DNA from 4 places in the Longispora urticae genome. Region 1 is predicted to be linked to each of the others. Evidence: riboswitches for the same ligand, from Rfam matches in the RefSeq annotation. Region 1 holds a riboswitch; each other region holds the start of a gene.

What was found. A riboswitch is a leader RNA that binds a small molecule or an ion and turns the genes downstream of it on or off. The one in region 1 is predicted to bind cobalamin.
Region 2: another riboswitch for cobalamin. It lies ahead of PT931_RS21235 (CbtB domain-containing protein); the one in region 1 lies ahead of PT931_RS14735 (ribonucleoside-diphosphate reductase subunit alpha).
Region 3: another riboswitch for cobalamin. It lies ahead of PT931_RS25525 (ABC transporter substrate-binding protein); the one in region 1 lies ahead of PT931_RS14735 (ribonucleoside-diphosphate reductase subunit alpha).
Region 4: another riboswitch for cobalamin. It lies ahead of PT931_RS13940 (LPXTG cell wall anchor domain-containing protein); the one in region 1 lies ahead of PT931_RS14735 (ribonucleoside-diphosphate reductase subunit alpha).

What each region holds. Positions count from the first base shown of each region.
Region 1 covers NZ_JAQZSH010000023.1:159,708-167,096, forward strand. Annotated here, with positions in the region: gene PT931_RS14720 (SulP family inorganic anion transporter) at 1-1,386, opposite strand, end outside; gene PT931_RS14725 (alkaline phosphatase PhoX) at 1,674-2,831, opposite strand; gene PT931_RS14730 (alpha-L-fucosidase) at 3,012-5,159, opposite strand; cobalamin riboswitch at 5,543-5,744, shown strand; gene PT931_RS14735 (ribonucleoside-diphosphate reductase subunit alpha) at 5,857-7,389, shown strand, end outside.
Region 2 covers NZ_JAQZSH010000031.1:6,253-13,641, forward strand. Annotated here, with positions in the region: gene PT931_RS21220 (GbsR/MarR family transcriptional regulator) at 1-505, shown strand, start outside; gene PT931_RS21225 (TDT family transporter) at 569-1,741, shown strand; gene PT931_RS21230 (CbtA family protein) at 1,791-2,528, opposite strand; gene PT931_RS21235 (CbtB domain-containing protein) at 2,528-2,764, opposite strand; cobalamin riboswitch at 2,797-2,994, opposite strand; gene PT931_RS21240 (MFS transporter) at 3,027-4,262, opposite strand; gene PT931_RS21245 (GntR family transcriptional regulator) at 4,523-5,314, opposite strand; gene PT931_RS21250 (glutaminase) at 5,697-6,722, shown strand; gene PT931_RS21255 (PAC2 family protein) at 6,766-7,389, opposite strand, start outside.
Region 3 covers NZ_JAQZSH010000036.1:16,379-23,767, forward strand. Annotated here, with positions in the region: gene PT931_RS25515 (dipeptide/oligopeptide/nickel ABC transporter permease/ATP-binding protein) at 1-650, opposite strand, end outside; gene PT931_RS25520 (ABC transporter permease) at 692-1,636, opposite strand; gene PT931_RS25525 (ABC transporter substrate-binding protein) at 1,636-3,198, opposite strand; cobalamin riboswitch at 3,323-3,538, opposite strand; gene PT931_RS25530 (hypothetical protein) at 3,658-4,440, opposite strand; gene PT931_RS25535 (HelD family protein) at 4,541-6,721, opposite strand; gene PT931_RS25540 (SDR family oxidoreductase) at 6,874-7,389, shown strand, end outside.
Region 4 covers NZ_JAQZSH010000022.1:267,755-275,143, reverse strand. Annotated here, with positions in the region: gene PT931_RS13955 (hypothetical protein) at 1-75, shown strand, start outside; gene PT931_RS13950 (low temperature requirement protein A) at 131-1,246, shown strand; gene PT931_RS13945 (S8 family serine peptidase) at 1,255-3,441, shown strand; adenosylcobalamin-variant (AdoCbl-variant) riboswitch at 3,507-3,579, shown strand; gene PT931_RS13940 (LPXTG cell wall anchor domain-containing protein) at 3,663-4,835, shown strand; gene PT931_RS13935 (hypothetical protein) at 4,832-5,566, shown strand; gene PT931_RS13930 (CbiQ family ECF transporter T component) at 5,556-6,584, shown strand; gene PT931_RS13925 (ABC transporter ATP-binding protein) at 6,581-7,389, shown strand, end outside.

The DNA of each region.
Region 1 (7,389 bases):
GTGCGCGGCGGCGAAGAACAGCGGGCCGTCGAGCCGGTACGTGACGATGTGTTCGGCGAGCAGTTCGCGGTCCCGGTCGGACAGGTCGAGGGGCACCTGTTCGACCCGGACGGCGCGGGCGATGGCGCTGATCGCGAGCAGGCAGGCGACGACGAGGCCGATCCCGACGGCGGAGACGAGGTCGAGCGCGAGGGTGGCCACGGCGGTCAGGGCCATGATCAGGGCGTCGGCCTTGGTGGACCGGGCCAGGACGGCCAGCGAGCCGACCTCGACCATCCGGATCGCGGTGGCCAGCAGGACCCCGGCGAGGGCGGCGAGGGGGATGTGCGCGACGAGCGGGGCGGCGGCCAGCATGATCAGGGCGAGCGCGGCGGCGTGGGTGACGGCGGCCAGCCGGGAGCGGGCCCCGAACCGGACGTTGAGCGCGGTCCGGGCGATGACCCCGCTGTTGGGCAGGCCGCCGAAGAGCGGGGTGACGAGGTTCGCGACGCCCTGGCCGAAGAGTTCGCGGTCCGGGTCGTGCCGGGAGCCGACCGTCATCCCGTCGGCCACGGTCGCCGACAACAGGCTCTCCAGCGCGGCGAGGGCGGCGACGGCCCCGGCGGCGGTCAGCAGCGCCGGTACCGCCGAGGGGTCGAAGAAGGCCAGCGACGGCGCGGGCAGCGTCGACGGCAGCGCCCCGATCCGGGCCACGTCGGTCCCGGCGACCTGGACGTAGAGGGTGGCCGCGCCGACCGCGAGCAGCGAGAACGGCACCCCGGGCCGCCACCGGCCCCCGACGAGCATCACGACCACGACGAACGCCGCGATCCCCAGGGTCGGCCAGTGTGGCCGGTCGAGGAAGGCCTGTAGCGCGTGCCACGCCCCTACGGCCACGGTCTCCTGGTGCGAGGCGCGGACCCCGAGCGCGGCGGGCACCTGCTGCAGGAAGATCACGGCGGCGATCCCGACCGTGAAGCCCTCGACGACGGGGGCGGGCACGTAGCGCGCGAACCGGCCGGCGCGGGCCAGGGCCAGCCCGACCAGCGCGAGCCCGGCGAGCACCCCGACGGTGAGCACCCCGCCGGGGCCGAACTGGTGCACGATCGGGACGAGGACCACGGTCATCGCGCCGGTCGGCCCGGAGACCTGCAGGTGCGAGCCGCCGAACAGGGCGGCGAGGATCCCGGCGACGATCGCGGTGGCCAGGCCCGCGGCCGCGCCGAGCCCCGAGGACACCCCGAAGCCCAGCGCGAGGGGCAGGGCCACGACGGCGACGGTCAGGCCGGCGAGCACGTCCCGGCGCGGTTGGCGGCGCATCGCGGCGAGGTCGGCGCGGGCCGGCAGCAGCGCGCGCACCCGCGCCCAGCCGGCCGCGCCGAAGGCAGCCCCCCGCGTTCCCGCCACCGACTCTCCCCCGTCACTCGGCGTAGTCGATGCCCCACATTGCCCCGGAGGCATCTTACCTAGAGTAATGGTGAGCCTACCCTGAGTGGAGCCATTCACGACTCGCCGGGGTCTTTCCCCCAACACGCCGAGTACCCATCCCGGGAAAGGCTCTTGATCTGCGGCTCTTGATCTAAGGCGCAGTGGCCCGCTGAGGGTGAATCTGGCAAGCATCGCGGGGAGCTGCTAGGGCAGCGCCCTGCGGCTCCCCGCGATGCGCCGTCCAGATTCGTCCTCAGCGGGTCCCATCAGGTGCGGAACGGACCCGTGATCTCATACGTGATGCCCCCGGAGCTGGAGCCGCTCGTGCCGCGCTGCGAGGAGAAGTACATCCGGTTGCCCGCCGGCGTGAACGCCGGACCGGTGAGCTCCGACGAGCTCTGCCCGTTGACCCGCAGGAACACCGACACCGTGTCGTCCGGCGTGATCACGCAGATCTCCAGGTTCCCGCCGTCCTCGGCCACGTACAGGTCGCCGAACGTCGAGCCGGTGACGTTGTCGACCCCGGTCAGCGGGGCGGGCCCGGGGTTGACCAGGCCGTCGTCGTAGGCCAGCTCGTAGGTGCCCGACAGCAGGTTGAGCTGCCACACCCGGTTGTCGCCCTTGGTGGTGAACCAGACCTGGTCGTTGGCGTAGTGGCAGCCCTCGCCGCCGTTGAACTTCTTCGCGCCGGAGACCTGGCTGCGGGTGGCGGTCGGCGAGCCGTCCGGGTCGGGGATGTTCGCCCAGGTGAAGGTGCCGGACGTCGCGGTGCCGGCGACCAGGACCTGGAGCGTGCCCGAGGCCAGGTTGCCCCAGCTGTTCGGCAGGAACCGGTACAGGCAGCCGTTGGTCTCGTCCTCGGTCAGGTAGATGGCCTGCCGGACCGGGTCGGCCGCCGCGGCCTCGTGCTTGAACCTGCCGAGCGCCGGCCGCTGCACCGCCGCGCCGCCCCACGGGTCGGTCTCGTACACGAAGCCGAGGCTGACCTCCTCACACGACAGCCACTTGTTCCACGGCATCTTGCCGCCGGCACAGTTCTGCCGGGTGCCGGACAGCACCGAGTAGGCGCCGGTGATCGTCGCGCTGGAGTTGAACCTGAGGGCCGACGCGCCGCCGCCCGGGTTGATCTCCGAGTTGGACACGTAGATCCACCCCGTGCCGTCGGCGAAGACCGCGCCGCCGTCGGGGGCGTTGTGCCAGGTGTAGGACGTGCCGGACACCGTCTGGCCCGAGCGGGCCACGACCCGGCTGGTGAAGCCGGCGGGCAGCTGGATGCCGTTGGCGTCGGCGGCCCCGAGCGCGCCGTAGGGGCCGGGGGCGTTCTGCGCGGGCGCGGCGTGCGCGGCGGAGCTCCACAGGGCTCCGGAGAAGGCGACAGCGCCGCCGCCGACGACGGCGGTGCGGAGGAGAGTGCGACGTTCCACGATGGACCTCCCGGTATGGGCGAGCATGGGGGTGGCGTGCATCACGCTAGGTAGGTGCCACCGTCCATCGCGAGAACAAATACATGAACACCAAGTGCATCATTTTTTACGCTGCGTTACTGGCTTTTGGGGGTCGGCACCAGGAGGGGCAGGTCCGAGGCCCGCCCCTCCCGCGCCGGGTCAGCCGAAGACGTCGATCCGGTCAACCAGCATGTACGTGCCCGAGCGTTTCACCGCCCGGAGCGTATGGGCGCCCGGGGCCAGGTTCCGCCGGGAGTACACGACCTGTTGGGACAGCCGGGTCGGGTTCGTGGTGTCCACGGTGGCCGCGAGCACCCCGTCGAGGTAGAAGTCGACCAGCCCCTGGTCGCCGTACTTCTCGGTGCGGAAGTCCACCCCGGTCCCCGTGAACGTGTACGACACCGCGTCGCCGTTGGTGGTCGTGTAGTGCACGTCGGCCTGGTAGTCGGCGGCGTACGTGCGCCCCGAGCTGACACTCCACCCGCCGGTGTACGCCACGCCGGGCGCGTTGTCGTTGAGCACCGTCGGCCCCGTACCCGTCGGATGGAGCTGGCTCGCCGGCACGATCTGCTGCGGCGTGTTCGGGCTGGACCACAGCAGTTTCGCGGTCGCCTCGCCGCCGTTCTCCGTGTGCTCCATCGTGATCGCGTACCGCTGCCCGGCCGTGAGCGTGATACTCCCCTTGTCCACGGTCGCCCCGTGCGGGGTGGTGTTGTTCACGAGCAGCTGCCCGTCGACCCACAGCTTCACCGTGTCGTCGGACAACGTGGCGAAGGTGTACTTCTCGCTGAACCGGGGCTCGACGAACCCGGTCCACCGGCCGGAGAAGGTGTCCGTGGGGATGCCGGGCGCCGGGGAGCCGTCCTCGCGCCAGTTGTAGTTGACGCCCCTGTCGACCCGGGTCACGGCCGGCGTACCGCTGAAGGTGCTGTTCGCCCAGAACTGCGCGGTGAGCCCGGTGCCCGTGCCGACCGGCGCGGCGGCCTGCGGGGTGATGTCCAGCTCGATCACCGTGGCGATCGGGTCCGGGGCCGCCCCGGTGGGCCGCAGGTCGAAGCCGTCCCCGGCGGCGGTCACCGGCACGGCCGCCCCGGTTCTGCGGATCTTCGCGCCGGTCACCCCGAACGGGGCCAGGGCGCTCAGGTGCAGCGCCGCGCCGCCGGTCGGCCAGGTGTACACCGAGGCGTAGAGCTTGTCGCCGTTGCGGCTGACGACGCCCCAGGAGGGCTTGGAGACCAGGCCGGTGTAGCTCGCGCCGTACACGGCCGGGCCGTTGGCGGCGAGCCAGTCGCCCATGCCCCTGAGCCGGTCGACCGAGGTCTGCGGGATGACGCCCCGCTCGTCCGGGCCGACGTTGAGCAGGTAGTTCCCGCTGCTCGCCGCGATGCCGACCAGGTTGCGGGTCAGCTGGGTGGTGGACTTGAAGTTCGTGTCCCAGGCAGCGAACCCCCAGGTGCCGTTGATCGTCATGCACGACTCCCAGAGCTGGGCGTCGGTCGGGGTCGCCGGGATCTCCTGCTCGGGGGTGCCGAAGTCGCCGTCGTTGACCCGGCGGGTACCGACCCGGTTGTTGACGATCGTGTTCGGCGACAGCCCCCGGACGTACTCCTCCAGCTTCGTGCCCTCCGCGGCGGTCCACGGGGCCTCCCACTCGCCGTCGAACCACAGCTCCGCAATGTCGCCGTAGTTGGTGAGGAGTTCCCGCAGCTGGGCCTTCATCCGGGTCAGGTAGGCCTGGTAGTTGGCGCTGCCCGGCTGGGCGTCGGGGTCGTGCCAGTCCCAGATCGAGTAGTAGAACCCGAGCTTGACGCCCTGGGCGCGGGCGGCCGTGGCCAGCTCGGCCAGGATGTCGCGCTGGAACGGGCTGCGGTCGTGGATGTTCCAGGTGTTGACGGCGGTGGGCCACATCGCGAAGCCGTCGTGGTGCTTGGCCGTGATCACGATGTACTTCTGCCCGCCGTTCTTCGCCGCGCCGACCACCGCGTTCGCGTCGAACCCGGTCGGGTTGAACGTGGCGGCCTTCGCCTCGTACTCGTTCCACGGGATCGCGCAGGTGCGCCTGATCCACTCGGCGTCGCGACACACCGTGCCATTCGACCGGGTGTACTCGCCCCGGTACGCGCTGTACAGGCCGAAGTGGATGAACATCCCGAAGTGGTCCGTCCGCCACCACTGGGTGCGGGCGGAGCTGAACGGGTCGTCGGGGGCGTGGTTGTCGCCGGGCGCGGCGTGCGCGGGGGCGGCGGCGAGCAGGACGAGGGTGAGGGAGAGGGCGCTCAGGAGCGCCAGGACCGATCTGAACCGCATGACGGCCTCCGGGGAGAGATCCGATGACCACGCTATAGTGGCGATGATAACCGTCGATGTCAACGGGAGGTTACCGGGAGATTTCGGCCTCAGTGGACAATGCCGGGTCGAAGAGATCCGATGTCAAGGGTGCCCATCGCAGGACGGCGCTCTGGCGGCCCGGCACGCCCGGAGGAGGTCCGCGGGCGCCGGCCGGCTCGGGCCTCAGCCCCGACCGGAGGAGTCCCGCGGCCCGGCCCGCGCCGTCACCCGGCGCCGCGCGCGACCGCCCGGCGGGACGCGCCCGGCCTGCGCGTGTCGACACGCCGTCCGACCTCGCCCTGGCACCATGCGACACGACACCCCAACACTCTGTGTCTTTGCATGGCGCGTTCCACTAGATGTAGTGTCATGCCGTTGTTGGTGCACAACCCCGCCAGGGGACGTGCGGCAAGAGGGAACCCGGTGCGACTCCGGGACTGCCCCGCAGCGGTAAGTGGGAACGACCGCCGTCATCGAGCACTGGAGCGATCCGGGAAGCGACGGCCAGTAGGCGCGAGGACCATGCCCACGAGTCCGAAGACCTGCCAATGACGCGCGCACGGGAGCCGTGCGCGCATGTCCCGGGCCTCGTGGGCGGGCCCCGGCGGACAGCGGCCCCGTGCGTGCCGCCGTCGCCGCCTGCCCCGGAGTCCTCGTCTTTTCGGGTGGGAGAGCGATGACCGCAGTGCTGAACACGCCGGCCGAGGCAGTTTCCAGGGCCGCCGAGGGCCTCGCAGGGGTCGACCCCGGCCGGGTGGTACCCAACCCGTGGCCGGGCGCGACGGAGGCAGAGCTGCGGATCCGGGCCATCGAGATGGCCGCCGCCCTGGTCGCCGAGGAGCCGGCGTACTCGCGGCTCGCCGCCCGGCTGCTCGCCACGCACATCGCCGCCGAGGCCGCCACCGAGGGCGTGACCTCCTTCTCCGGGTCGGTGGCCGCCAGCCACGCCGCCGGCCTGCTCGCCAACACGATCGCCGGGTTCGTCGAGCGGCACGCCGACGAGCTCGACGCCGTGATCGACCCGGCGGCCGACGACCGGTTCGAGTACTTCGGCCTGCGGACCGTCTACGACCGGTACCTGCTCCGGCACCCCGAGACCCGCCGGGTCCTGGAGACCCCGCAGCACTTCTTCCTCCGGGTCGCGTGCGGGCTGGCCGAGTCCGTGGCCGAGGCCCGGGAGCTCTACGCGCTGATGAGCACCCTGTCCTACCTGCCCAGCTCCCCCACCCTGTTCAACTCCGGCTCGCGCCGCCCCCAGCTGTCCAGCTGCTTCCTGCTCGACTCGCCCCGCGACGAGCTCGAATCCATCTACGACCGGTACGCGCAGGTCGCGCGCCTGTCGAAGTACGCGGGCGGGATCGGCATCTCCTGGTCGCGGGTCCGCTCGCGCGGCTCCCTGATCCGGGGCACCAACGGGCACTCCAACGGCATCGTGCCCTGGCTGCGCACCTTCGACTCGTCCGTGGCGGCCGTCAACCAGGGCGGCCGGCGCAAGGGTGCCGCCTGCGTGTACCTGGAGACCTGGCACGCCGACGTCGAGGAGTTCCTGGAGCTGCGCGACTCGACCGGCGACGAGGCCCGGCGTACCCACAACCTGCATCTCGCCAACTGGGTGCCGGACGAGTTCATGCGCCGGGTCGAGGCCGACGCCCCGTGGTCGCTGTTCGACCCGAAGGAGGTGCCGACGCTGACCGACCTGTGGGGCGACGCCTTCGACACCGCCTACCGGGCCGCCGAGGAGGCCGGGCTGGCCGTCCGGCAGATCAGCGCCCGCGACCTCTACGGCCGGATGATGCGCACCCTCGCCCAGACCGGCAACGGCTGGATGACGTTCAAGGACCAGGCCAACCGGACCTGCAACCAGACCGCGAAGCCCGAGAACGTGGTGCACCTGTCCAACCTGTGCACCGAGATCCTCGAGGTCACCAGCGACGGCGAGACGGCCGTGTGCAACCTCGGCTCGATCAACCTGGCCGCGCACTGCGGCCCGGACGGCATGGACTGGGCCGCCCTGGACCGCACGGCCCGCACCGCCGTGACGTTCCTCGACCGCACCATCGACCTCACGTACTACCCCACCCCCGAGGCCGCCGAGACCAACCGGAAATGGCGGCCGATCGGCCTGGGCGTCATGGGCCTGGCCGACGTGTTCTTCCAGCTCAAGCTGCCGTTCGACTCGGCGGAGGCACTCGCGCTGTCCACCCGGATC
Region 2 (7,389 bases), on a different contig from region 1:
GACCCGCCGGCCAGCTGACGCCGAGACCCGCCGCCCCGTGACCGCGCTGCACGACGCCGCCGAACGGCTCGCGCTCGTCTTCGTCGAGAACGGCATGCAACGCATGGCCGCCCGGGTCTTCTGCGCCGTCCTGTTCGCCGAGCGGGAGACCGTGACCGCCGGGGAGATCGCCGAACAGCTCGACGTGAGCGCCGGCGCGGTGTCCGGGGCGATCAAGACCCTGATCACCGTCGGCCTGATCCAGCGGGTGCCCGCGCCCGGCAGCCGCCGCGACCACTTCCGGTTCCAGACCGACGCGTGGGCCACCCTGCTGACCAGCAAGAACAACGTGCTCGACGTGATGCGGCAGGCCGCCGACGAGGGGATCGCGGCGGCCGGCATCGACAGCCCCGCCGGGGAGCGGTTGGCGGAGATGCGCAACTTCTACGCGTACATGCTCCAGGAGACGGAGCAGATGCTCGACCGTTGGCGCGAGTACGAGGCCCGGGGCCGAGCTATAGGGTAGCCCTATGTCCCGGTAGGCAACGGACACCTACCGACCTGCGGAAACGCGGCCGAGACTGGGTGCATGAGGAACTTCGGCCCGAACTGGTTCGCGTCCGTGATGGGCACCGGCATCGTCGCCACCTCGGCGGCCACCCTGCCGTACGCGGCCCCGGCCCTGCGCCCCGCCGCCGTCGCCGTCTGGTTCCTCGCGGCCCTCACCCTCACCGCCGTCACCACCGCCCACCTCAGATCCCGCCGCCGGGCCACCGGCACCCGGGGCGACCGCACGACGAAGGCGAACATCGCGGGCCACTCCCGCGCCGTGGCCTCCCCGGACCCCACCGCCGACGGGGGCCGGCCCGGATCCGATGTCGGCGGACCGGTCGACCACGCCGCCGCCCAGTTCTACGGCGCGCCCCCCATGGCCCTGCTGACCGTTGGCGCCGGCGCGCTCCTCCTCGGCCGCGACGTGCTCGGCACCGAACTGGCCGTCGCCGTCGACGCCGTACTGTGGACCGTCGGCACCCTGTTGGGCCTGGCCAGCGCCGTGGCCGTCCCGTACCGGATGATGAGCCGCCCCGGGCCGGCCCCGGCCTCCCCGACCTGGCTGCTGCCCGTCGTCGCCCCGATGGTCTCCGCGTCGACCGGCGCGCTCCTCGTACCGCACCTGCCCGCCGGCCAACCCCGCCTCGACCTGCTGCTCGCCTGCTACGCCCTGTTCGGGGTCAGCCTCGTCGCCACGCTCGCGATCCTGCCGCAGATCTGGGCCCGGCTGGTCCGGGAACCGCTGGCCGCCGCGGCCGTCCCGACCCTGTGGATCGTGCTCGGCCCGCTCGGCCAGTCCGTGACCGCCGCGAACCTGCTGGGCGACGCCGCGCACACCGCCGTGGCCGGCCCGACGGCGCACGCACTGGAGCTCTCCGGCCTGCTCTACGGCGTACCCGTCTTCGGCTTCGCCCTGCTCTGGATCGTGCTCTCCGGCCTGCTCACGGCGCGCGCGGCCCGGGCGGGACTGCCGTTCACGATGACGTGGTGGAGCTTCACGTTCCCGGTGGGGACCTGCGTGACGGCCGCGACGGGGCTGGCGCACCGGACCGGCTCCCACGCGTTCGCCGTGCTGGCCGTGGCGTTGTTCGTGCTGCTGGTGGCGGCCTGGGCCACGGTCGCGACCCGCACCGTGCACGCCCTGCTCCGCCCCGGGACACCCTCGGCCGGGACCGTCCCGCAGCCCCGGGTGCTGGAACACTCCCGCTGAAACGGGCGCGGCCCCCGTCAGGGAACCGCGCCCGCGGGCACTGCTCGTACTAGGAGGCCGCGACGGCCTCGGGAGCCTTGGCCCGGGCCGGAACGCGCAGCCCGGTCAGGCCGAGCACCGCGCCCATCCCGATCCACAGGATCACCATCGTGCCCGCCGCCAGGACCCGGAAGTCCCACAGCAGCTTCGGCGACACCTCGATCGCGTCCGGGTTGTTCGGCAGGATCACGAACATCAGCACCAGCGCCAGCACGGGTACCGCCGCGACGACCAGGTGCCGGACCGGGGTGGCCGCGCCCCGGCTGACCAGCCAGGAGTGCAGCAACAGCGCCCCGGCGACGGCGACGAGCCCCATCACCGTGGCGGCGAGCCAGGCGTCGGTCCGACCGTCCACCGTGTCGCCGTTGCCGACCCCGGGCGGGTTCGCCGGGTAGCGCAGGAACGGCAGCAGCCAGACGCCTACCAGGCCGGCCGTGGCGAGCCGCAGCGAACGGCCCCACACGTCGGTGTCGAGGTCGGAGCGGTGCACCAGGAAGTACACGAGGCCGAACAGGGCGCCGAGGGCCAGGCCGACGGCGAGCAGCGCCACCATGAGGCCGAAGTGCTGCTCACCCCGGGTGAACACCTCCTCGCCGACCTCGCCGGCCGCCGCCGAGCGGGCGGACTCGATGTCGACCGCCCGGTCCATGACCGGCTCGGCGACCAGCCGGGCGAACCCGCCCGCGAGCACACCGGCGGCGCCGCCGGCCAGGAGTCCCCGGCCGAGCAGCGACAGTACGGAGGCCATCAGTGGCAGGGGGCGCCGGCGACGTGCCGGGCGTCGTGGGCGAACTCGTGCACGAAGTTGCTGTCGAAGGACAACTTGCCGAGCAGCGGGGCGAGCAGCGCGCCCTGGTCGATGAACACCGCGTACAGCGTGAGCAGCGCGAACACGACCGCCATGGTGACGATGATCCCGTCGCGGACCGGGCGCAGGGCGGCTCCGGTGTCGGCGACGGCACCGGGAGTGGTCAAGGAAGCCATCTGGTACTCCTCCCCGGGGTGTCCCCGCCCCGGTATCGGGAGAACGACGGGTCAGTGTCCTGACTCCCGGATCGTCGTCACCCCTCGGCCTTCCCGCCCGTGGGGCAGTGGCCGCGTACGAGGGAGAACTCCCCGGTCACAGTGGCGGGACCGTCCCGGATTCACACCGGAGTTCCTGCGCACCGTCGTCTCATTGTTAATTTGTGCGCACCCAGCATCGACGCAGAGTGCTCCACAGTCAACCCGAACGTAGTGCTGTTCATCACATCCGAACGTGCGCGGATTCCCGTTCCCGGCCGAGCCTCCGCACGCCGCGCACGGCGAACAGCGCCAGCGCCGACGGCACCCCGACCAGCGTCATCACCATCAGCGTCGGATGCAGCCCGAACGCGTCGGCCGCGGGCCCGGCCAGCGCCATACCGACGGGCATCGATCCCACGGTGACGAGGAGATCGAACGACGTCACCCGCGACAGCGACCCCTCCGGAATGTGGGTCTGCAACGCCGTCTCCCACAACGTGAAGAACAACGACACCGCCACCCCGGTCACGCCCTCCAGCACCGCGATCACCACCAGCGACCCGCCCCCGCCGATGATCAGCGCCTGACACGACGCGACGGTCAGCGCGGCGGCCGCCACCAGCAGCGGACGGGCCGGCCGCCAGCGCAGCGCGATCACGTCGCCCACGATCGACCCGACCCCGAACGCGGCCACCACCACCGCCCAGCCCTTCGCCCCGCCCAGTTCCCGCTCGGCGAGCACCGGACCCAGGACGAAGACCGAGGGCAGGACGACCAGGTGGTACACGGCGGCGGCGGTCAGGGTCGACCACACCCAGGACCGGGTCCGCACCGCGCGGAACCCGTCGCGCAGCTCCGCCAGGAAGTTGCCGGCCTCCTCCACCGTCCCCGCCCGGGGCCGCAACCGGGCCAGGTACACCGCGCTGATCGCGAACGTCAGCGCGTCGACCGCGAGCGCCCCGCCCGGCCCGAACGCCACCACCAGCCCGCCCGCGACCGCCGGCCCCGCCACCAGCCCGGCCGACATCACGAACCCGCGCAGCGCGTTGGCCTCCTGCAACCGCTCCGGCGACACGGTCAGCGGCACGAGCCCGGACATCGCGGGACTGAAGAAGGCGTCGGCGGTACCGAAGATGCCCATCAGCACCACCAGGTGCCACACCCGCGCGTCCCCGGTGAACAGCAGCACCGCGGCCACCACCTGCGTGCCGCACCGCACGATGTCGGACACCAGCATCACCCGGTGCCGGGGCAGCCGGTCCGCCCACACCCCACCGACCAGCGTGAACAGCAGGAACGGCACCGTGGCCGCCGCGATCACCCAGCCCACGTCGGCCGCGCTCCCGCCGATGGACAGCACCGCGAACGGCAACGCCACGAACGTCACCCGGTCACCCAGGCTGGACCAGGCCTGCCCCGCGAACAGCAGCGCGAACTGCCTCTCCTCACGCAGGACGGCGGGCCACGGAATCCTCATGGCGGGATTCTCGCCGGCCCACCCCCACCGGGCCACCGGTTTAACCCCAGATCAACCCCCTCATCTGGGTACGGATCCCCGGGGCCTTCCGCGACGCCGGCACCGCGCCCGGCGGGTGCTGACCTGTGCCGGTCCGCGCGCGGGCGCCGGGGGCCGGCCCGGTCGGGGACCGGGGACGGAGATGTGGGAGAGGTGCCGATGCGCGGTGGTCGCCGCCCCACTCGTAGCCATATAAGGGTTTGGAGGGGTTGACCTGGGGGTCAGGCCAGGAAGACGTCGGGGCCGTCCGGGAGTTGGGCGCGCGGGCCCGGCACCTTGTAGTCGTCGGTGAGCAGCGTCGTCGGGCCCGGCCAGGTCGACTGGGTGACCTCGATGGTGCGCCGGTCCCCGTCGAACGCGGTGTGCAGCAGGGTCAGCACCGGGGTGTCGGCGCGGATCTGGAGCGTCTCGGCCTCCTCCCGGGTGGGCAGCCGGGCGCTGAGCTGGTCGGTCGCGTAGACGTAGCGCCGGCCGCTGGCCTCCTCCACCTCCTGGTAGAGCGGCCGGGTCAGCGGGGTCAGCCCGTCCAGCGGACTGCCCTGGACCTCGGTCGGCCGCAGCCAGCTCGCGCTGACCTCCACGACCTGGTCCTGGCTCGTGACCAGGGACCGCCGGACCAGCAGCTCCGCGCCGTCGGGCAGCCCGAACGCGCTGGCCACCTCGTGCGGGGCGGGGGAGCGGCCGACCAGGGTGACCTGCTGGCGGTAGTGCCCGTTGGGGTCGGAGTGGTAGCCGCGGGTGGTGCCGTAGCGGCCCCGGGCCAGGCGGGCCAGCTTGCGGCGCACGCCCCGGACATAGGTGCCGGAGCCGGGCCGGGTGATCAGCAGCCCCTCGATCCGCAGCTGGTCGATCGCGCGCTGGGCGGTCTGTTTCGCCACGCCGTAGATCTGGCCGATGTCGGGGATGGACGGCAACTTCTCGCCGGGACCCCAGTCACCGTGCTGGATCTTGGCACGGATCTGGTCGGCGATCTGGCGGTGGGGCCACTCGGCGGCCCCGGGGTTGACGGACACGGGCGCCTCCCTCGCAGGTTCCTAGGATGCCACAGATGTGTGACCGATGCCACGACGCAAGGGATTTCTCCCTATCGGTGGGTGGACAACCGGCCATAGCGTGGCCGTACCGCCGACCCTCGGCGTGACCTCCACCGCGCCGGGGCGTCAGGTCCCCGGCGGGCCGGGCCGGGCCTCGCGGGCGGTGCGGGTCCCGGCCCGTGGGCTGGACGTTCACTCGGCTGTCAGGGGTCGGTCAGGTGACGTTCCGCAACGTGCTGTCCGACCGGGACACCGTGGTCGGCGTACGCCACGGGTGGGTGGCGCGCGATACCACTCTGAGGGGGGTGGGAGGAGGGGACGGGTCCCGACCCGTCCCCTCGCCACCCACGGTGGGGACACAATGACCGACATGGAGTACCCGCAGATCCTGGAACAGGTCCGCGCGCAGATCGCCGGCGAGATCGGCGGTGGCCGGGTCGCCGACTACATCCCGGCGCTCGCCGCCGTCGACCCCGGCCGGTTCGGGATGGCGGTGGCCACCGTCGACGGCGCGGTGTACGGGACCGGGGACTGGCAGGTCCCCCTGTCCGTGCAGAGCGTGACCAAGGTGTTCAGCCTGGCCCTCGTGCTCCGGGAGGACGGGGAGAGGATCTGGCGGCGGGTGAGCCGGGAGCCGTCCGGGAACCCGTTCAACTCGCTCTTGCAGCTGGAGCAGGACCGGGGGATCCCGCGGAACCCGTTCATCAACGCCGGGGCGCTGGTCGTGACCGACCGGTTGCTGACGTTGACGGGGGACGCGCGGGGGGCGGTGCGGGACTTCCTGCGGGCCGAGGGCGGCACCGGAGGTGGGTCCGGCGGCCCGGCGTCACCAGCGGGGTCCGCCGGAGCCGGGGACCCGGGCGCCGGCGCCCGGAGCTGGGCCGGTTCGGGGCTGGCCGGGGTCGGGCCGAGCATCGACTTCGACCTGAAGGTGGCCGCCTCGGAGGCCGAGCACGGGCACCGCAACGCCGCCCTCGCGCACCTGCTCGCCAGCTACGGCAACCTGGAGAACCCGGTCGCGGACGTCCTGGAGCACTACACCTGGCAGTGTTCCCTGGTCATGACGTGCGAGGAGCTGGCGCTGGCGGGGCGGTTCCTGGCCCGGCACGGTACGGCCGCCGACGGGACGCGCCTGCTGTCCCGCAGCGACGCCAAACGGCTGAACGCGACGATGCTGACCTGCGGGACGTACGACTCGGCGGGGGAGGTCGCCTACCGGGTCGGGCTGCCCGCGAAGAGCGGCGTCGGCGGGGCGGTCCTGGCCGTGGTGCCGAACCGGTGCGCGCTGGCCGTGTGGGGGCCGGGACTCGACGCGAGCGGGAACTCGGTGGCGGGGTTGGCGGCGCTCGACGCGTTCACGACGCTGACCGGGTGGTCGGTGTTCTGACCGCGGGGCCGGCGGTGGGCGCGCCGGTACCCGTCGAAGGTTTTCAGGCCTGGGTCGGGCCGCCGCGACGGCGCAGGTACTTCTCGAACTCCTTGGCGATCTCGTCCCCGGACAACGGCCGCAGCCCCGCGTCACCCTCGCGCTGCTCCAGCTGCCGGACGTAGTCGCCCAGCTCGCTGTCCTCCTCGGCCAGGGCCGTGATCCGCCGCTCCCACTCGGTGGCCTCCTCCGACAACCCGGCCAGGGGCACGGGCAGGTCGAGGAGCTCCTCGATGTGGTGCAGCAGGGCCAGGGTGGCCTTGGGGCACGGCGGGTTGGAGGCGTAGTGCGGGACGTGCGCCCAGAAGGACACGACGTTGAGCTCGGCGCGGGTGGCGGCCTCGTGCAGGACGCCGACGATGCCGGTGGGGCCCTCGTAGCGGGCGCCGACCAGGCCCAGGCGCTCGGTCTCGGCCGGGTTGGTGGAGGTGCCCGACACGGGGAGCGGCCGGGTGTACGGCACGTCGGCGAGCAGGGCCCCGAGCAGCACGATCCGCTCGACGCCGAGGCTGTGGCACATCTCCAGGACGTCCTCGGAGAAGGCCTTCCAGCGCATGTTCGGCTCGATGCCCCGGATCAGCACGATGTCGCGCTCCAGCTCCGGCGGCGTGGCCACCAGGAACTGGGT
Region 3 (7,389 bases), on a different contig from region 1:
TCGGCGGTCGGCGGTTGGGCGCCCAGGCCGAGGAACGACAGGCCCGCCAGGGTCAGGGTGGTCTCGCCGACCGTCGTCGTGGCCGCGACCAGCACCGTCGTCGTCGCCCCGGGCAGCACGTGGCCGAACAGGATCCGGATCCGGCCGATGCCGGCCAGCCGCGCGGCGGTCACGTCGAGCCGGCGGTCGCTGCCCAGCACGGCGCCGCGCGCGATCCGGGCCGGATACGCCCAACCGGACGCGACGATCGCCAGGATCAGATGCGTGGAACCGACGCCGAGCGCCCCCACGACCGCGAGCGCGATGATCTGCGACGGCAGCCCGAGCAGCGCGTCGATCACCCGGCCGACCACGGCGTCCACGACCCCGCCCAGGTAGCCGGCCAGGCCGCCGACGGTGATCCCGATAACCGTGGTGAGAGCGAACACGACGAGTACCGCCTGGAGGGACTTCCCCAGGCCGGCCAGCGTCCGGGCCAGCTGGTCACGGCCGGACTGGTCGGTGCCGAGCCAGTGCTCCGCGCCGGGCGGGGTGAGCTGGTGGGCGTAGTCGGGCAGGTCGGGGTCCACGCCGAGCAGGACGGGGCCCGCGACGGCGAGGGCGAGGACGGCCACCGCGATCCCGACGCCGGTCCACATGCCCAGGGTCATGGCCGGCCATCCGCCCCGGGGCGGCTGCACGGACGCCGGACTCACGACCGCCCACCCGCCCGGGCCAGCCGCGGATCCACGGCGACGGCGACCAGGTCCACCACCAGCGACACCGCGACATACACCGCGATCGCCAGCAGGGTGTACGCCTGCACCACCGGCAGGTCCCGCGCCGTGATGGCCTGCACCGCGTACCGGCCGACCCCCGGCCACGTGAACACCGTCTCCACGATCGGCGCCCCGCCGAGCAGCGCGGCCACCCCGGTCCCGACCACGGTCAGGAACGGCACCAGCGCCCCCGGCAGATCGTGCACCAGCAGCAGCCGCGACCTGCGCGCACCGCGCGCCGTGGCCACCTCGACGTGCGGCGCGCCCCCGGCCCGCAGCAGCTCGGCGCGCAGCAGCCGCGACCACGCGGCGGCCGTTCCCAACGACAGGGTCAGCGCCGGCAGCCCGACCGTCGCCCAGCTCCCGTCCGTGATGATCTGGAAGTGCCCCAGCCGCAGCACCACGACGTGCAGCAGCGCGAGCCCGACCACGAAACCGGGCAGCACCAGCACCGCCGAGGACAGCAGCCGGATCGCCGCGTCCGGCCACCGGCCCGCGGTGACGGCGGCGACCGTGCCGAGCAGCAGGGCCGCCGCCAGCGACAGTCCGACCGCGACGACGGTGAGCCGCACCGTGGCCGGCAGCCGCTGGCCCAGCTCGTCGGCCACCGGCCGGCTGGTGGCCCAGGACGTGCCGAAGTCGCCGCGCACCGCGCCGGCCAGCCAGCGGCCGTACCGGGTCACCGGATCGCCGGTCAGCCCGAGCTCGACCCGCTTGGCCCGCACCTGCTCCTCGGTCGGGTGCGCGACCCCGTTGGCCGTGAGGACCCGGTGCGCCGGATCGCCCGGCGCCAGGGCCAGCAGCGCCCAGACCAGGACGCTGCCGACCAGCAGGGTCAGCACGGCCTGGCCGATCCGGCGCAGGACCGTGTTGCGCATCAGTACGCGTCGACCCACAGCAGGCCCACGGGCGGTACCGCGTAGCCGCGCAACGTCGGCGAGGCCACCACGGGTACCCGCTTGAGCGACAGGTACAGGCTGTACACCTTCTCCTCGATCACGATCTGCTGCACCCGGGCCATCAGCTTGTCCCTGGCCGCCGGGTCGAACGTCTCCGCCAGCTGCCCCGCGAGCCGGGTCAGCTCCGGATCGTCGACCCCGCCGTAGTTGTTGTCGCCGCCCGGGGTGAAGTTCGCGATGATCGGGGTCACCGGGTCGGTCTGGGTCCAGTCGATCGCCCCGTTGCCCATCACCGCCGCGTCCCAGCCGGTGGGGGTCTTCACCGTGGCGGTCACGTCGTCGATCTGGCGGACCTCGACGGTGAACCCGACCGTCTTCAGCTGCGCCTGCACCGCGACCGCGACGGTCTTCGAGTCCGGCTGCTGCGGGTACGTGAGCAGCGTGAACGCCAACGGTGTGCCGCCCTTCGCCCGGGTACCGTCGGCGTCCTTCGCCCAGCCGGCCGCGTCGAGGAGCCGGTCCGCCTTCGCCGCGTCGAACGTCTGGTTGCGCGCCGCGTACGGCAGGAACGCCGGGTAGAAGCCGACCGACGTGTCGTACAGCCCGTTCATGACCTGGGTGGCGAGCTGGCCGTAGTCGATCGCGTGCGACAGCGCCCTGCGGACCTCCACGTCGGCCAGCGGGCCGGTGCGCGGGTTGAGCACCAGCTGGAAACCCTCTGCGGCGGTACCGGCCGCCTGGTTGAGGAACACCGCGTCCGCCCGGCCCCGCAGTTCCCGGGCGGCGGACGTCGGCGGGTACAGCGCCAGGTCGGCCTCCCCGTGCTGCACGGCCAGGATCCGGGCCTGCGCGTCGGGGATGAACCGGACGGTCAGCCTCTCCAACTTCGGCGCCGACACCGTGTACCCGGGGGTCGGCGTCATCGTCATCGCCTCCGAGGTCAGCCCGGTGACCGTGTACGGCCCCGACCAGATCCTCGCCGCGATCAGCTCGGCCGGCTTCCCCTTCACCGGCAGGTACCCGGCGTGGTCGAAGATCGGGAACATCGACTCGTGGGCGAGCAGGCTCGGCACGTACGACGTCGGCTTGACCGTGGTGAGCGTGACCGTCAACGGCCCGTCCGCCTTCACGGTCGCCCCCGGCAGCATCGGCTTCACCGAACTGTTGTCGGTCAGGCTGAACGTCATCGCGGCGGCGAGCGCGGCCCCGTCGAGCGGCTTGCCGTTCTGGAAGGTCAGGTTCGGCCGCAGCTTCAGGGTCCACGCCGTCGGACCCGCCTGGGCCGGCGCCGACTCCAGCAGCCACGGGACCAGTTTGCCCCCGGCGACCGGCTTCATCAGCAGCGCGCCGAACCCGAACTCCGGCGCCCAGAACCCGCTCTCCAGCGGATCGAGATCCTTGACCGCGAAACTCGTCGCGATCGTCAACGTCGTGACCTTGCCGTCCGCCGGCTTGTCGGTCGACGTACCCGTGCAGGCCGAGGCCCCCAGGGCCAGCCCGAGCACGGCGATCAGAAGCCTGCTTCCACTGCCTGTCCGCATTGCCGCTCTCCCTCGCGAGATCCGACGCAAGCCGGGTCGGCGGGAGACCACGCGTGAACCGGCCCAGGGCGCGGCACGGCGTCGGCGAGGCCCCTCCCACGAGACCCGGAACCGGCACGCGCGTTGGGCGCGTGCACCGACGGCAGATATTCGGACTCGTGGGCGGTGCGCCGACAGACGCTGCCTAGTGGCCGTCGCTTCCCAGGACGTGGCGTCCCAGTGCTGTTGACGGCGGTCGTTCCCACATACCGCTGCGGGGCAGTCCCGGATTCACACCGGGTTCCCTGTTGCCACGCCACCGCCGTGCGGGAGGGGGCGTACCGTTGGCGAGCAGGAGCATACACACCCCGCCCCGACCGGGATAGCGAGTGACTCACACCCGTCACCTCTTGCGGAGTGTCCGTCACTGTCCGCAATGCTCTGCACGGCCCGGGGCGCCTTCCGCGCGGCGCCGTGCCATCAGTGTCCTGGGGCGACCACGCGCGTCGCGGCCTCGTAACCGGCCAGGGGCAGGACCACCTGGGCGTGGCAGCCCCGCGCGCCGCACTCGCACGCGAAGGGATAGCCGGTCGGCGCCACGGGCGGGACGTGCGCCGTACCCAGCCAGGTCCGGATGTTGTCGGCCACCACACCGTTCTCCCAGCGCCGCGCCGCCCGGACGTCGGCCGGGTCGACCTCGGGCCCGACGACAGCGGGCAGCGCGTCCTCGACGGCGACCAGGACCGCCTCGACCGGCAGGGTGCCGTCGACCGGAACGACCGGGAAGCCGCGCGCGGCGGCCAGCTCGACCACCCGTTGCCCGTGGAGCCGGTCCTTCTCGATCCGGTTCTCCAGCGCCTGCCGGGCGTCGGCGGTCGGCGGCAGCGGCCGGCGTTCCAGCACCGAGCGTTGGAACGGGGCCGTGGAGACGAGGAACACGGCCGCGTCGCCGTCCGGCACCAGGTCCGGCAGCACCTGCGGCCCCTCGACGACCACGGGCGGCGACGGTGGCAGGGCGGCCAGGTCGGCGAGAACCAGCGGCCAGCGCTTGCGGGCCAGCGCCTCGAACTCGGCCGCCTGCTCGACCGGGGTCAGCCCGAGCCACTGGTCGTCGGGGCTGCGCTCCGGCTCCGGCAACCGGGCCTCGTGGCTGTGCCAGAACGCGTCCACGGGGAACACCCGCAGGCCGTGTCGGCCGGCGAGGATCCGGGTCAGTGTCGTCTTCCCCGAGCCGGTGCCGCCGCCGATCCAGACCGTGACCATGTCCGCCACAGTACCGACACTCCCCGGTCCGGGCGCACCCCCAGGAAGCGAGGATGTCCCAGTGAGGCCGGAGGGCGTACACCCTCCGGCCCGGCGTCCGTCAGCGCGGCTTGAGCGCCCGCAGCACCTCCGGCACCTCCCCGGGACACAGCACCCCGAGCCGCCGCGTCGACCGCGTCAACGCCACATACAGATCGTTGTGCCCGCGCGGCGACTCGTCCAGGATCGCCTGCGGATCCACGATCAGCACGGAGTCGAACTCCAAACCCTTCGCGTCGCGCACGGTCAGCACCTGGTCCCGGCCGCCGACGGCCCGCAGCTCGGCCCGGCTCTCGGGCACGATCACCCCGACCCGGCCGTGCGCACCCTCCTCGGCGACCAGCGCCGCGACCCGGCCCGCCAGGTCGCCGGTCTGCTCCACCCACGGCTCGACCCCGACCGACCGGACCGGACGCGGCGCTGTCAACGCGGGATCCAGTTCGGCGAGGACGTCGGCGGCCACGGCCATGATCTCCGCCGGGGTGCGGTAGCTGACGGTCAGTTCGGCGAGCCGCCAGCGCTCGGCCACGTACCTGCCGAGGGCGTCCTGCCAGGAGGCCGTGCCGGCCAGGTCGCCGGTCTGGGCCACGTCCCCGACCAGCGTCATCGACCGGTTGGGGCTGCGGCGCATCAGGAGCCGCCACGTCATCGGGGACAGCTCCTGCGCCTCGTCGACGATGATGTGCCCGAACGCCCAGGTCCGGTCCGCCGCCGCGCGCTGGGCCGCGGTGAGCCGTTCGGCGTCCTCCTGGCGTTCGGCGAGCTGGCCCGCGTTGACGACGTCGGCGGCGAGGAGGAGTTCCGGGTCGATTTCGTCCTCGAGGTCGATGGACCGGGAGCCGAGCGCGATGTCGAGCACGCCCTCCGCGTAGTCGGCGTCGACCGCCGGGCCGGCGACCTCGACGACCTCCTCCTCGCCGAGCAGCTCGGCGGCCTCGTCCAGCAGGGGCACGTCGGCGGGGGTCCAGCCGCCGCCGGGCCGGTACAGCGACAGACGTTCCGCGGGGGTGAGCAGGTCACCGGCGGCGATGTCGATCCGGTCGCGGTCGGCGTAGAACTCGGCGAGCAGGCGTTCGGGGGTCAGGTCCGGCCACAGTTCCTCCAGGGTCGCGGCCACCTCCGGGTCGGCGGCCAGCTCCTCGCGGATCTCGACCAGGTCGGCCGGGCCGAGCAGGTTGTCGCCGCCCAGCGGGTCCGCGCCGATCCGGTCGGCGGCCTGGCGGACCAGGGCGTCGAGGACGTCGTCGGCGAACACCGCGCGGGCCAGGTTGTGCGGGCGGCCGGTGCCCAGGGCGCGGGTCCGGGCCCGGTCGCAGGTGACCGGGTCCAGCCAGAGCGGTTCGCGGTCGTAGGTCAGTTCGATCGGCTCGTCGGGGACGCGCTGCCGGTCGGCGACCGCCCCGGCCAGCACCTCGGCCAGCACGAGCCGGCCCTTCACCTCGGCGACGTGCGCCGGTTCGGCCGCCGTGGCGGTCACGCCGGGGAACAGGCCGCCGGGGGTACGCAGCAGCACGCCCGTCTCCGCCAGCGACGGCAGCACCTGGGAGATGTACCGCAGGAACGTCGGGTTCGGCCCGATGATCAGCACGCCGTGCCGGGACAGCTGTTCGCGGTGCGTGTAGAGCAGGTACGCGGCCCGGTGCAGGGCGACGGCCGTCTTGCCGGTGCCGGGGCCGCCCTGCACGACGAGGACCCCGCCCATGTCCGAGCGGATGATCACGTCCTGCTCGGCCTGGATGGTCTCCACGATGTCGCGCATCCGGCCGGTCCGCCGGGCGTCGAGGGCCGCGAACAGCGCCGCCTCGCTGGCGATCCCGACCTCGGTGTCCTCGCGGGCGGCCTCGGCCAGGTCCAGGACCTCGTCGTCGAGTTCGGTGACCCAGCGGCCCTGGGTGCGGATGTGCCGGCGGCGGCGGACCCCGTCGGGCGCGGCGGCCGTGGCCAGGTAGAACGAGCGGGCCGCCGGGGCGCGCCAGTCCATCAGGAGCTGCGCGTGCTCGCCCCCGGCGTCGAACAGCCCGATCCTGCCGATGTGCCGGACGGTGCCGTCGTCGAGGTCGAGGCGGCCGAAGCACAGGCCGTGCTCCAGCGCGCCGAACTCGACGACCTGGTCGGTGTAGAGGACGCTCGCGGAGTCGCGCTCGGAGCGGTTCTGCGGCGTGCCGCCGGGCGTGTAGTGCAGGGCGGTGGCCAGCCGGTCCTGCGCCTGGGCGCGCAGGGTGTCGAGCTGGCCGTAGAGCATGGACAGGTAGTCCTGCTCCTCACGGAAGTCGGCGGCAGTTGACAAGCGAACTCCTTGTTTGGTACCGTCATGGCCAGAACCGCTTTTTACGCGGTTCTTTTTTGTTGCACGAACTTCCCAGTATAGCCACGCCCCGTCGCTACGGTGGTGTGATGACTCCTCTCGCCGTCACAGGATCCACCGGGCAGCTCGGTGGCCGGGTCGCCCGGCTGCTCGCGGCGGCCGGCCTGCCGCTGCGCCTCCTGGTCCGCGACCCCGCCCGCGCCCCCGACCTGTCCGCCGAACTCGCCGTGGCCTCCTACGGGGACGGGGAGGCCGTCCGCTGGGCCCTCGACGGCGTCGAGACGGTGTTCATGGTCTCCGCCGCCGAGTCCCCCGACCGCCGCGACCAGCACTTCACGTTCGTGGACGCGGCGGCCGCCGCCGGGGTCCGCCGGGTGGTCTACGTCTCCTTCCACGGCGCGAGCCCCGACGCGACGTTCACCCTCGCCCGGGACCACTGGGCCACCGAACGGCACATCCGCGCCTCCGGGCTCGCGTCCACGTTCCTCCGGGACAACCTGTACCTCGACTTCCTGCCCCACATGGTCGGCGCGGACGGCGTGATCCGGGGGCCGGCCGGCGACGGCAGGGTGGCCGCCGTCGCCCAGGACGACATCGCCGCGTGC
Region 4 (7,389 bases), on a different contig from region 1:
ACCGCCAAGGAAGGCTTCGAGCTCTGCTACGCGGACGGCCGGGTCAGTACCAAGCAGACGTTCGCGGTGAACTGACGCCAGGGCACGGCAACGCCTTGCCCTGGAACGGATCCACGGTAATGATCTTCGAGTGGATCTCACCGAGCAGCGCGTCACGTGGGCGGAGCTCTTCCTGGACCTGGTCTGGGTCTTCGCCGTCACCCAGATCGCGGGCGTCCTCGCCACCGCCCGGGGCCCGGTGGCCGTCCTGGAGGCCCTGCTCCTGCTCGCCCCGCTGTGGTGGGGCTGGGTCGGCGTCACCCTGCTCGGCAACCTCACCGGCGCCCGGCTCGACGGGGCGCGCGGTCGGCTGACCCTGTTCGCGCTGGCCGGCTGCGGGCTGGGCATGGCCGTCGCCGCGCCGCACGGGTTCAGCCGGTGGGGCGGGCTGGCCCTCGTCGGGTTCTACGCCCTGCTCCGGCTGCTGCTCTGGCTCGCCGCGATCCGGATCACCGGCGCCCGGCACCTCGACCCGTTCTCGGTCACCCTGCTGGTGAGCTGCCCGCTGTACGTGGTCGGCGCGCTCCTCGACGGGCCCTGGCGGCTCGGGTTCTGGTTCCTGGCCGCGTTCGTCGGGCCGTTCGTGTTCCGGCCCAAGGTCAAGGGGCACCGGTACGAGGCCTCGCACCTGCCCGAGCGGTTCGGGCTGTTCGTGATCATCGCGCTCGGCGAGAGCATCGTGGCCGTGGGCGGGCAGGCCACCGGGGCGCCCTCGGACTGGGCCACGATCCCGTTGGCGCTGGTCCTGACCGTGGGGCTGTGGTGGACGTACTTCCACTACGGCGCGCCCGCCGTCCGGCACGCGCTGGAGACCGACCCGGTGCAGGCCCGGATCGTCCGGCAGGTGTTCAGCGTCGCGCACTTCGGGTACGTGTTCGCCATCATCCTGATCGCCGTCGGGCTGAAGAAGACGGTCGGGCACCCGTTCGACGTGCCGCACAAGACGGCCGAACTCCTGCTGGCCCCCGGGGTGGCGCTCTACCTGTTCGGGTTCTGCTACGCCCGGTGGCGGATGTTCGGCGCGGCCCTGTGGCCCCGGTTCGGCGGCGCGCTGGTGTGCGTGGGGCTCGCGTTCGCCGCGCCGTACCTGCCGCAGTTCGGCACCGCCGCGCTCGCCACGGCCGTGCTGCTCGCCGTGAACGGGATCGAGGCGTGGATCGTCGAGACTGGCCGAACGTTGCCGGTGGTGGCGCTGCGACGCGGATAATGTCGCGTATGCGGGGAGTCGGGGTCTGGGCCGTCCTGGTCACCGGCGTCCTCCAGATCGGCGGGTGGATCGCCGACGAGATCCCGGCCGCGCTCAGCCTGCCCCGCCCGCCGTCCTGGGTGTGGGCGATGCTCTGCCTGGTCAACGCGGTGCTGGTGTTCGCGCCGGCGGAGCTGCTGTCCCAGCGGGGCCGGACCGCGCCCGCCCGGATGGCCGGCCAGATCTGGGCGACCGCCGCCGCGGCGCTGGCTCTGATGGGGCTGGCCCGGCTCGTACCCATCCCGCACGACGAACTGTCCCTGGGTTCTCTCGCCGTGATCACCGGCCTGGTCGCCTTCGGGGTGCGGCTGTTCCGGGGTTGGACGAGCCCCGAGGGCCGGCCGAGCGGCTGGGCGGTCGCCGTCGGGCTCACCTGCCTGCTGCCCTGGCTGGTGTTCGGGGCGCTCGGCGGGCGGCTGGAGACCCTGATGGCGGTGCTCGCGGGCATCGCGACCGGCGCGCTCGCCCGGTCGGTGCTCGACGGCCGGTTCTGGGCCGCGTACGGCCCCGACCAGCTCGTCGCGGGCACCGTCGCCGGGGTCGCGCTGTGCGTGCTGGCGGCCGGGGTCGGCGCGTTCGGCGTCAACATCCTCGAACTGCTCGTCCTGCCGCCGCTCGGCTATGTCGCCGCCCGGCTGCGGCACACCTGGCTGCTGGTCGCGATCGCCGCCCTCGGACCGCTGGCCTTCGTGGACCCCGAGGAGCTGAACTTCGTCCTCGGGTTCTCCGACGTGCTGTTCTACGGGATCGTGTCCGCGCTGTGTTCCCTGGCGCTGGCGGCGATGGCCGCGTTCGTGCTGCCCCGCACCCTGAAGCGGGGGCTCGCCGCCGCGCTGGTGATGACCGTGGTCGCCGGCTGCGCGTACACCCTGCTCGGCAACCCCGACTTCTACGGCAACCGGCTCTTCGTGATCATGAAGGCGCAGGCGGATCTCGGGGGCCTGTCCGGGCCGGCCGCCGTGCACCGCAAGCTCGTCGACACCGCCGAGGCCAGCCAGGCCGAACTGCGCGGGACCCTGCGCGACCGGCACATCCCCTTCACGCCGTACTACCTGGTCAACGCCATCGAACTCGACGGCGGCCCCGTCCTGCGGCTCCGGCTGGCCGCCCGCCCCGACGTCGCCCGGGTCCTGATCAGCCAGCGGCTCCGCCCGATCTGGCAGCGCGGCGCGCCGGCGGGCGGCACCCTCGGCCCGCCCGACGGCCCCACCTGGGACATCCGCGCCATCGGGGCGGACCGGGTCTGGCGCGACCTCGGGGTACGCGGCGCGGGCACCCTGGTCGGGCACGTCGACACCGGGGCCGACGCCACCCACCCGGCGCTCGCCGACGGCTACCGGGGCGGGCCCGACTCCTGGTACGACCCCTGGTACCACTCCGCGCGGCCCACCGATCTCGACGGCCACGGGACCGGCACCGCCAGCCTCGCGGTCGGCCGGGGCGGGGTCGGCGTGGCCCCCGACGCGCAGTGGATCGGCTGCTCGAACACGGCCCGCAACATGGCCAGCCCCGGGCTGCACCTCGACTGCCTCCAGTTCGTGTTCGCGCCGTTCCCGGCGGGCGGGGACCCGTTCCGGGGCGATCCGGCGCGCGGGGCCAGGATCCTCACCAACTCGTGGGACTGCACGGACGAGGAGGGCTGTGACCCGCAGTCGCTGTACCCGGCGGCCCGGGCCCTGGAGGCCGCCGGGGTGTTCGTGACCGCGGCGGCCGGCAACTCGGGGCCGTTCTGCCGGAGCATCACCGAACCACTGGCCACGTATCCGCAGGTCGTCACGGTGGGGGCCACGAACGAGCAGGACCAGGTCGCGCCGTACTCCAGCCAGGGACCGGTCGGGCCGCTGATCAAACCGGACATTCTCGCTCCGGGTACCGACGTGGTCCTCGCCCGGCCCGGCGGCGGCTACGGCACCGCGTTCGGCACCTCGATGTCGGCGCCGCTCGTGGCGGGGGTGGTGGCCCTGATGTGGTCGGCGAACCCGGCGCTGGTCGGGGACCTGGCCCGGACCCGGCAGATCCTCACCGCCACCGCGCGGCCCACGGAGCCGGCCCCGCCGTCGCATCTGCTCTTCCAGCGCCGTAAATGCGGCAAAGTAGGCAACCCTGGCATTGTGGACGCATATGCAGCGGTGTCGATGGCCAGGGCGGGGACGTGATCCACAACATGCCTGGTTGACACGGGTATGCCGGGCTCGGAACACTGACCCACAGCAGCACCACGTGACCGCGTGGGGAAAGTCCGGTGAAACTCCGGCGCTGACCCGCAACGGTAGAGCCCGAGCACCCGCCGGTCACGTCGCATCCCTCCCGTCGCGGTCTACGGGGTGGCGCCCGGGGCACCGGGATCCATCATGGACCCGGACAGAAAGGCCCCCTCGTGCGCAGAACCCTTCTGGTACCGGTCGCCGCCGTGGCCCTCAGCCTCGGCCTCGCTGCCCCCGCCCAGGCGGCACCCGTCACCAAGGACGCGAACCAGGCCGCGGCCGGGTGGCTCACCACGCAGCTCAAGGACGGCGAGCGCCTGCAGTCCTCCGGTTACGACGACGCCGGGCTGACCATCGACGCGGTCCTCGCCTTCGACGCCGTGGGCGTGGCCGGCGACGCCGCCGCGAAGGCCACCGCGTGGCTGGTCAAGCCGGACAGCGTCGCGAACTACATCGGCGACGGCGCCAAGGAGTCCTACGCGGGCGCGCACGCCAAGCTCGCGCTCCTCGCGCTCGCCCAGGGCAAGGACCCGGAGGCGGTCGGCGGCCGGAAGCTGCTCACCGAGCTGGCCGCGCTCCAGGAGGCTTCGGGCCGCTACTCCGACAGGTCCGAGTACGGCAACTACAGCAACACGTTCAGCCAGTCGCTGGCCGTGATCGCGCTGCAGCGTACCCCCGGGAAGGCCCCCGCCAAGGCCGTGGAGTTCCTGGTCGGCAGCCAGTGCCCCGACGGCGGCTTCCCGCAGGACTTCGCGCAGCCCACGTGCACCGGCAGCGTCGACGCGACCGGGCTGGTCGTGCAGGCCCTGTTCGCCGCCGGGAAGTCCACCGAGGCCGGCAAGGCCCTCGACTGGCTGACCGCCCGCCAGCAGGCCAACGGCGGGTTCACCTCCGGCGCGGCCGTGCCGGACAAGGACAACCCGGTCAACGCCAACAGCACCGGCAACGCCCTGGCCGCCCTGCGCACCGGGCAGCGCACCGCCGCCGCGACCAAGGCCACCACCTACCTGACCGGCCTCCAGATCGGGTGCGCCGGTCCGGCCGACCAGCGCGGCGCGATCACGTTCGACGGCACGTTCACCGCCGGCAAGGCCCCCCGGGCCACGGCCGGCGCGCTGTTCGGCCTCGCGAACGGCTCGCTGAACACGGTCAGCAACAAGGACATCGCGGCCGCCGCGCCGAGCCTGGACTGCACCGTGCCGGCCACCGCCACCCCGACCCCGACCGCCGGCCCGGTCCTGCCCGTCACCGGCTCGCCCGCGTCGCTGCTCGCCTGGGCCGGCGCGGCCATGCTGGCCCTCGGCGCGTGCACCGTGGCCCTGGCCCGGCGTCGGCGCTCGGCGTGACCCTCCGACGACTGCTCGCCGCCGCGGCCCTGGTCGCGGCGGCGGTCGTCGTCCCGGCGGCCCCGGCGCGGGCCGCCTGCTCCGGCGTCACCGTCGTCGTGGACTTCGGCTCCCTGGGCGGCGGCGTCCAGACCCGGTGCGCGGGCGGCGATCCGGGGACCGGCCTCCAGGCACTGGAGTCGGCCGGGTTCGGTTACAGCTTCGTGCCCCGGCAGGCCGGACTGATCTGCCAGCTCAACAGCCGGCCCGACCCGTGCAACGGCGCGCCCAAGGACGCCTACTGGGCCTACTACCACGCCCAGCCGGGCGGTTCGTGGACATACAGCGACGAGGGCGCCGGCAGCTACGACCCGCCGGCCGGCAGCGTCGAGGGCTGGGCGTTCGGCGCGGGCCGCCGCCCCGGCATCGCGCCCCCGGCCGCGCCCGCTCCCCCGCCGCCCCCGGTACCCGTGCCGCCCGCGCCGACCGCCGGCCCCGGGCACCCGCAGCCGGGTGGCACCACCGCACCGGGCCCGCAGTCAGCGGCACCCTCGGCGGGCCCCAGCGCCGCCGCTACCCCGGAGCCCTCGGGGGCGCCGGCCACCGTGCCCGGGTCGAATACCCCCACCCCCGCCGCGGCCACCCCGAAGTCGGAGAAATCCGCCGGGCTCCCCTGGCAGCTGGGCCTGCTCGCGGTCCTCGTCCTCGGCGGGCTCGCGTTCTGGCAGGTCAAGCGTCGCCGTGCCCAGTAGGTTGCACCCCGGCGCGTGGTGGTTGTGGGCGCTGGCGCTCGGTACGGCCGCGAGTCGGACCACCAACCCGTGGCTGCTGCTGCTCGCGCTGGCGGTCGCCGGCTACGTCGTCGCGGCCCGGCGCTCCGGGGAGCCGTGGGCCGACTCGTACAAGGTGTTCCTCCGGTTCGGGCTGGTCGCCATCGCGTTCCGGCTCGGGTTCCACGCCCTCCTCGGCGGGTACGGCGGCACGCACGTCGTGTTCACCCTGCCCCGGATCCCGCTGCCCGACTGGGCGCAGGGCATCCGGCTCGGCGGCCCGGTGACCGCCGAGGGCCTGGTCGCCTCGTTCTACGACGGGCTGCGGCTCGCCGTGCTGCTCGGCTGCATCGGGGCCGCCAACGCCCTGGCCAACCCGAAGCGGCTGCTCCGGATCCTGCCCGCCGCCCTGTACGAGGTCAGCGTCGCCGTGGTCGTCGGCCTCACGGTCGCCCCGCAGCTGGTGGCCAGCGTGAAGCAGATCCGCCGGGCCCGAGCGCTGCGCGGGGACACCAAGCGCCGGGCGCGCGCCATCCTGGTACCCGTCGTCACCGACGCCCTGGACCGGGCCCTCGCCCTGGCCGCCGCGATGGACTCCCGGGGCTACGGCCGGCGCGGACCGGCGCACCGGCTCACCGGGGCCCTCGTGCTGGTCGGCCTGCTCGGCGCGTGCCTCGGGCTGTACGCGCTCCTCGACGGCCGCAGTCCCGTGCTGGTCAGCGGCCCGATCCTGGTCCTCGGGCTGGGCCTCGCGGTCGGCGGCCTGGTACTCGGCGGGCGGCGGGTGACCCGGAGCCGGTACCGGCCGGACACCTGGGGCTGGCGCGAGTACGGCGTCGTCCTCAGTGGACTGCTAGCGATCGTCGGCGTGTACGCGTTCCCCACCGGTCTCACTCCCTCCGTGGTGCCGTTGGCCATGCCGGGACTGCCGGCCCTCCCCGCGTTGGGCGTGCTGTGCGCGTTGGCACCCGCGTGGCTGTCTCCCCGGAGTACCCGATGATCGATTTCGAGTCCGTGACCGTGACCTATCCGGACGCGCCGGGGCCGACCATCGCGGACGTGGACCTGCACGTGCCCGAGGGCGAATTGTGCCTGCTCGCGGGCCGGACCGGCTCGGGCAAGTCGACGCTGCTCAAGTGCGTCAACGGCCTGGTCCCGCACTTCACCGGCGGCGAACTGACCGGCAGGGTGACCGTGGCCGGCCGCGACACCCGGCTGTTCCCCCCGCGCGAACTCGCCGACCTCGTCGGTTACGTCGGGCAGGACCCGGTCAGCGGCTTCGTCACCGACCACGTCGAGGACGAGCTGGCGTACTCGATGGAGTCCCTCGGCCTGGCCAATCCCGTGATGCGCAAACGGGTCGAGGAGACCATCGACCTGCTCGGGCTCGCCGACCTGCGGCACCGGCCGCTCGCCCAACTCTCCGGCGGGCAGCAGCAACGGGTCGCGATCGGCGCGGCCCTCACCGCGCACCCCCGCGTCCTCGTCCTCGACGAGCCGACCTCGGCGCTGGATCCGGGGGCCGCCGAGGAGGTCCTCGCCGCGCTGCACCGCCTCGTGCACGACCTCGGGGTGACCGTGCTGCTCGCGGAGCACCGGCTGGAACGGGTCGTGCAGTACGCCGACCGGGTCGTCCTGCTGCCCTCGGGGCTGGCCGGGGCGCCCGGGGAGGTGCTGGCGGAGTCGGAGGTGGCGCCGCCGGTGGTGCGGCTGGGCGGGGTGCTCGGGTGGGCGACGCGGCCGGTGTCGATCCGGGACGCGCGCCGGCTGGCCCGCACGACCCCGGTACCCGCGCCGGGTGGGGC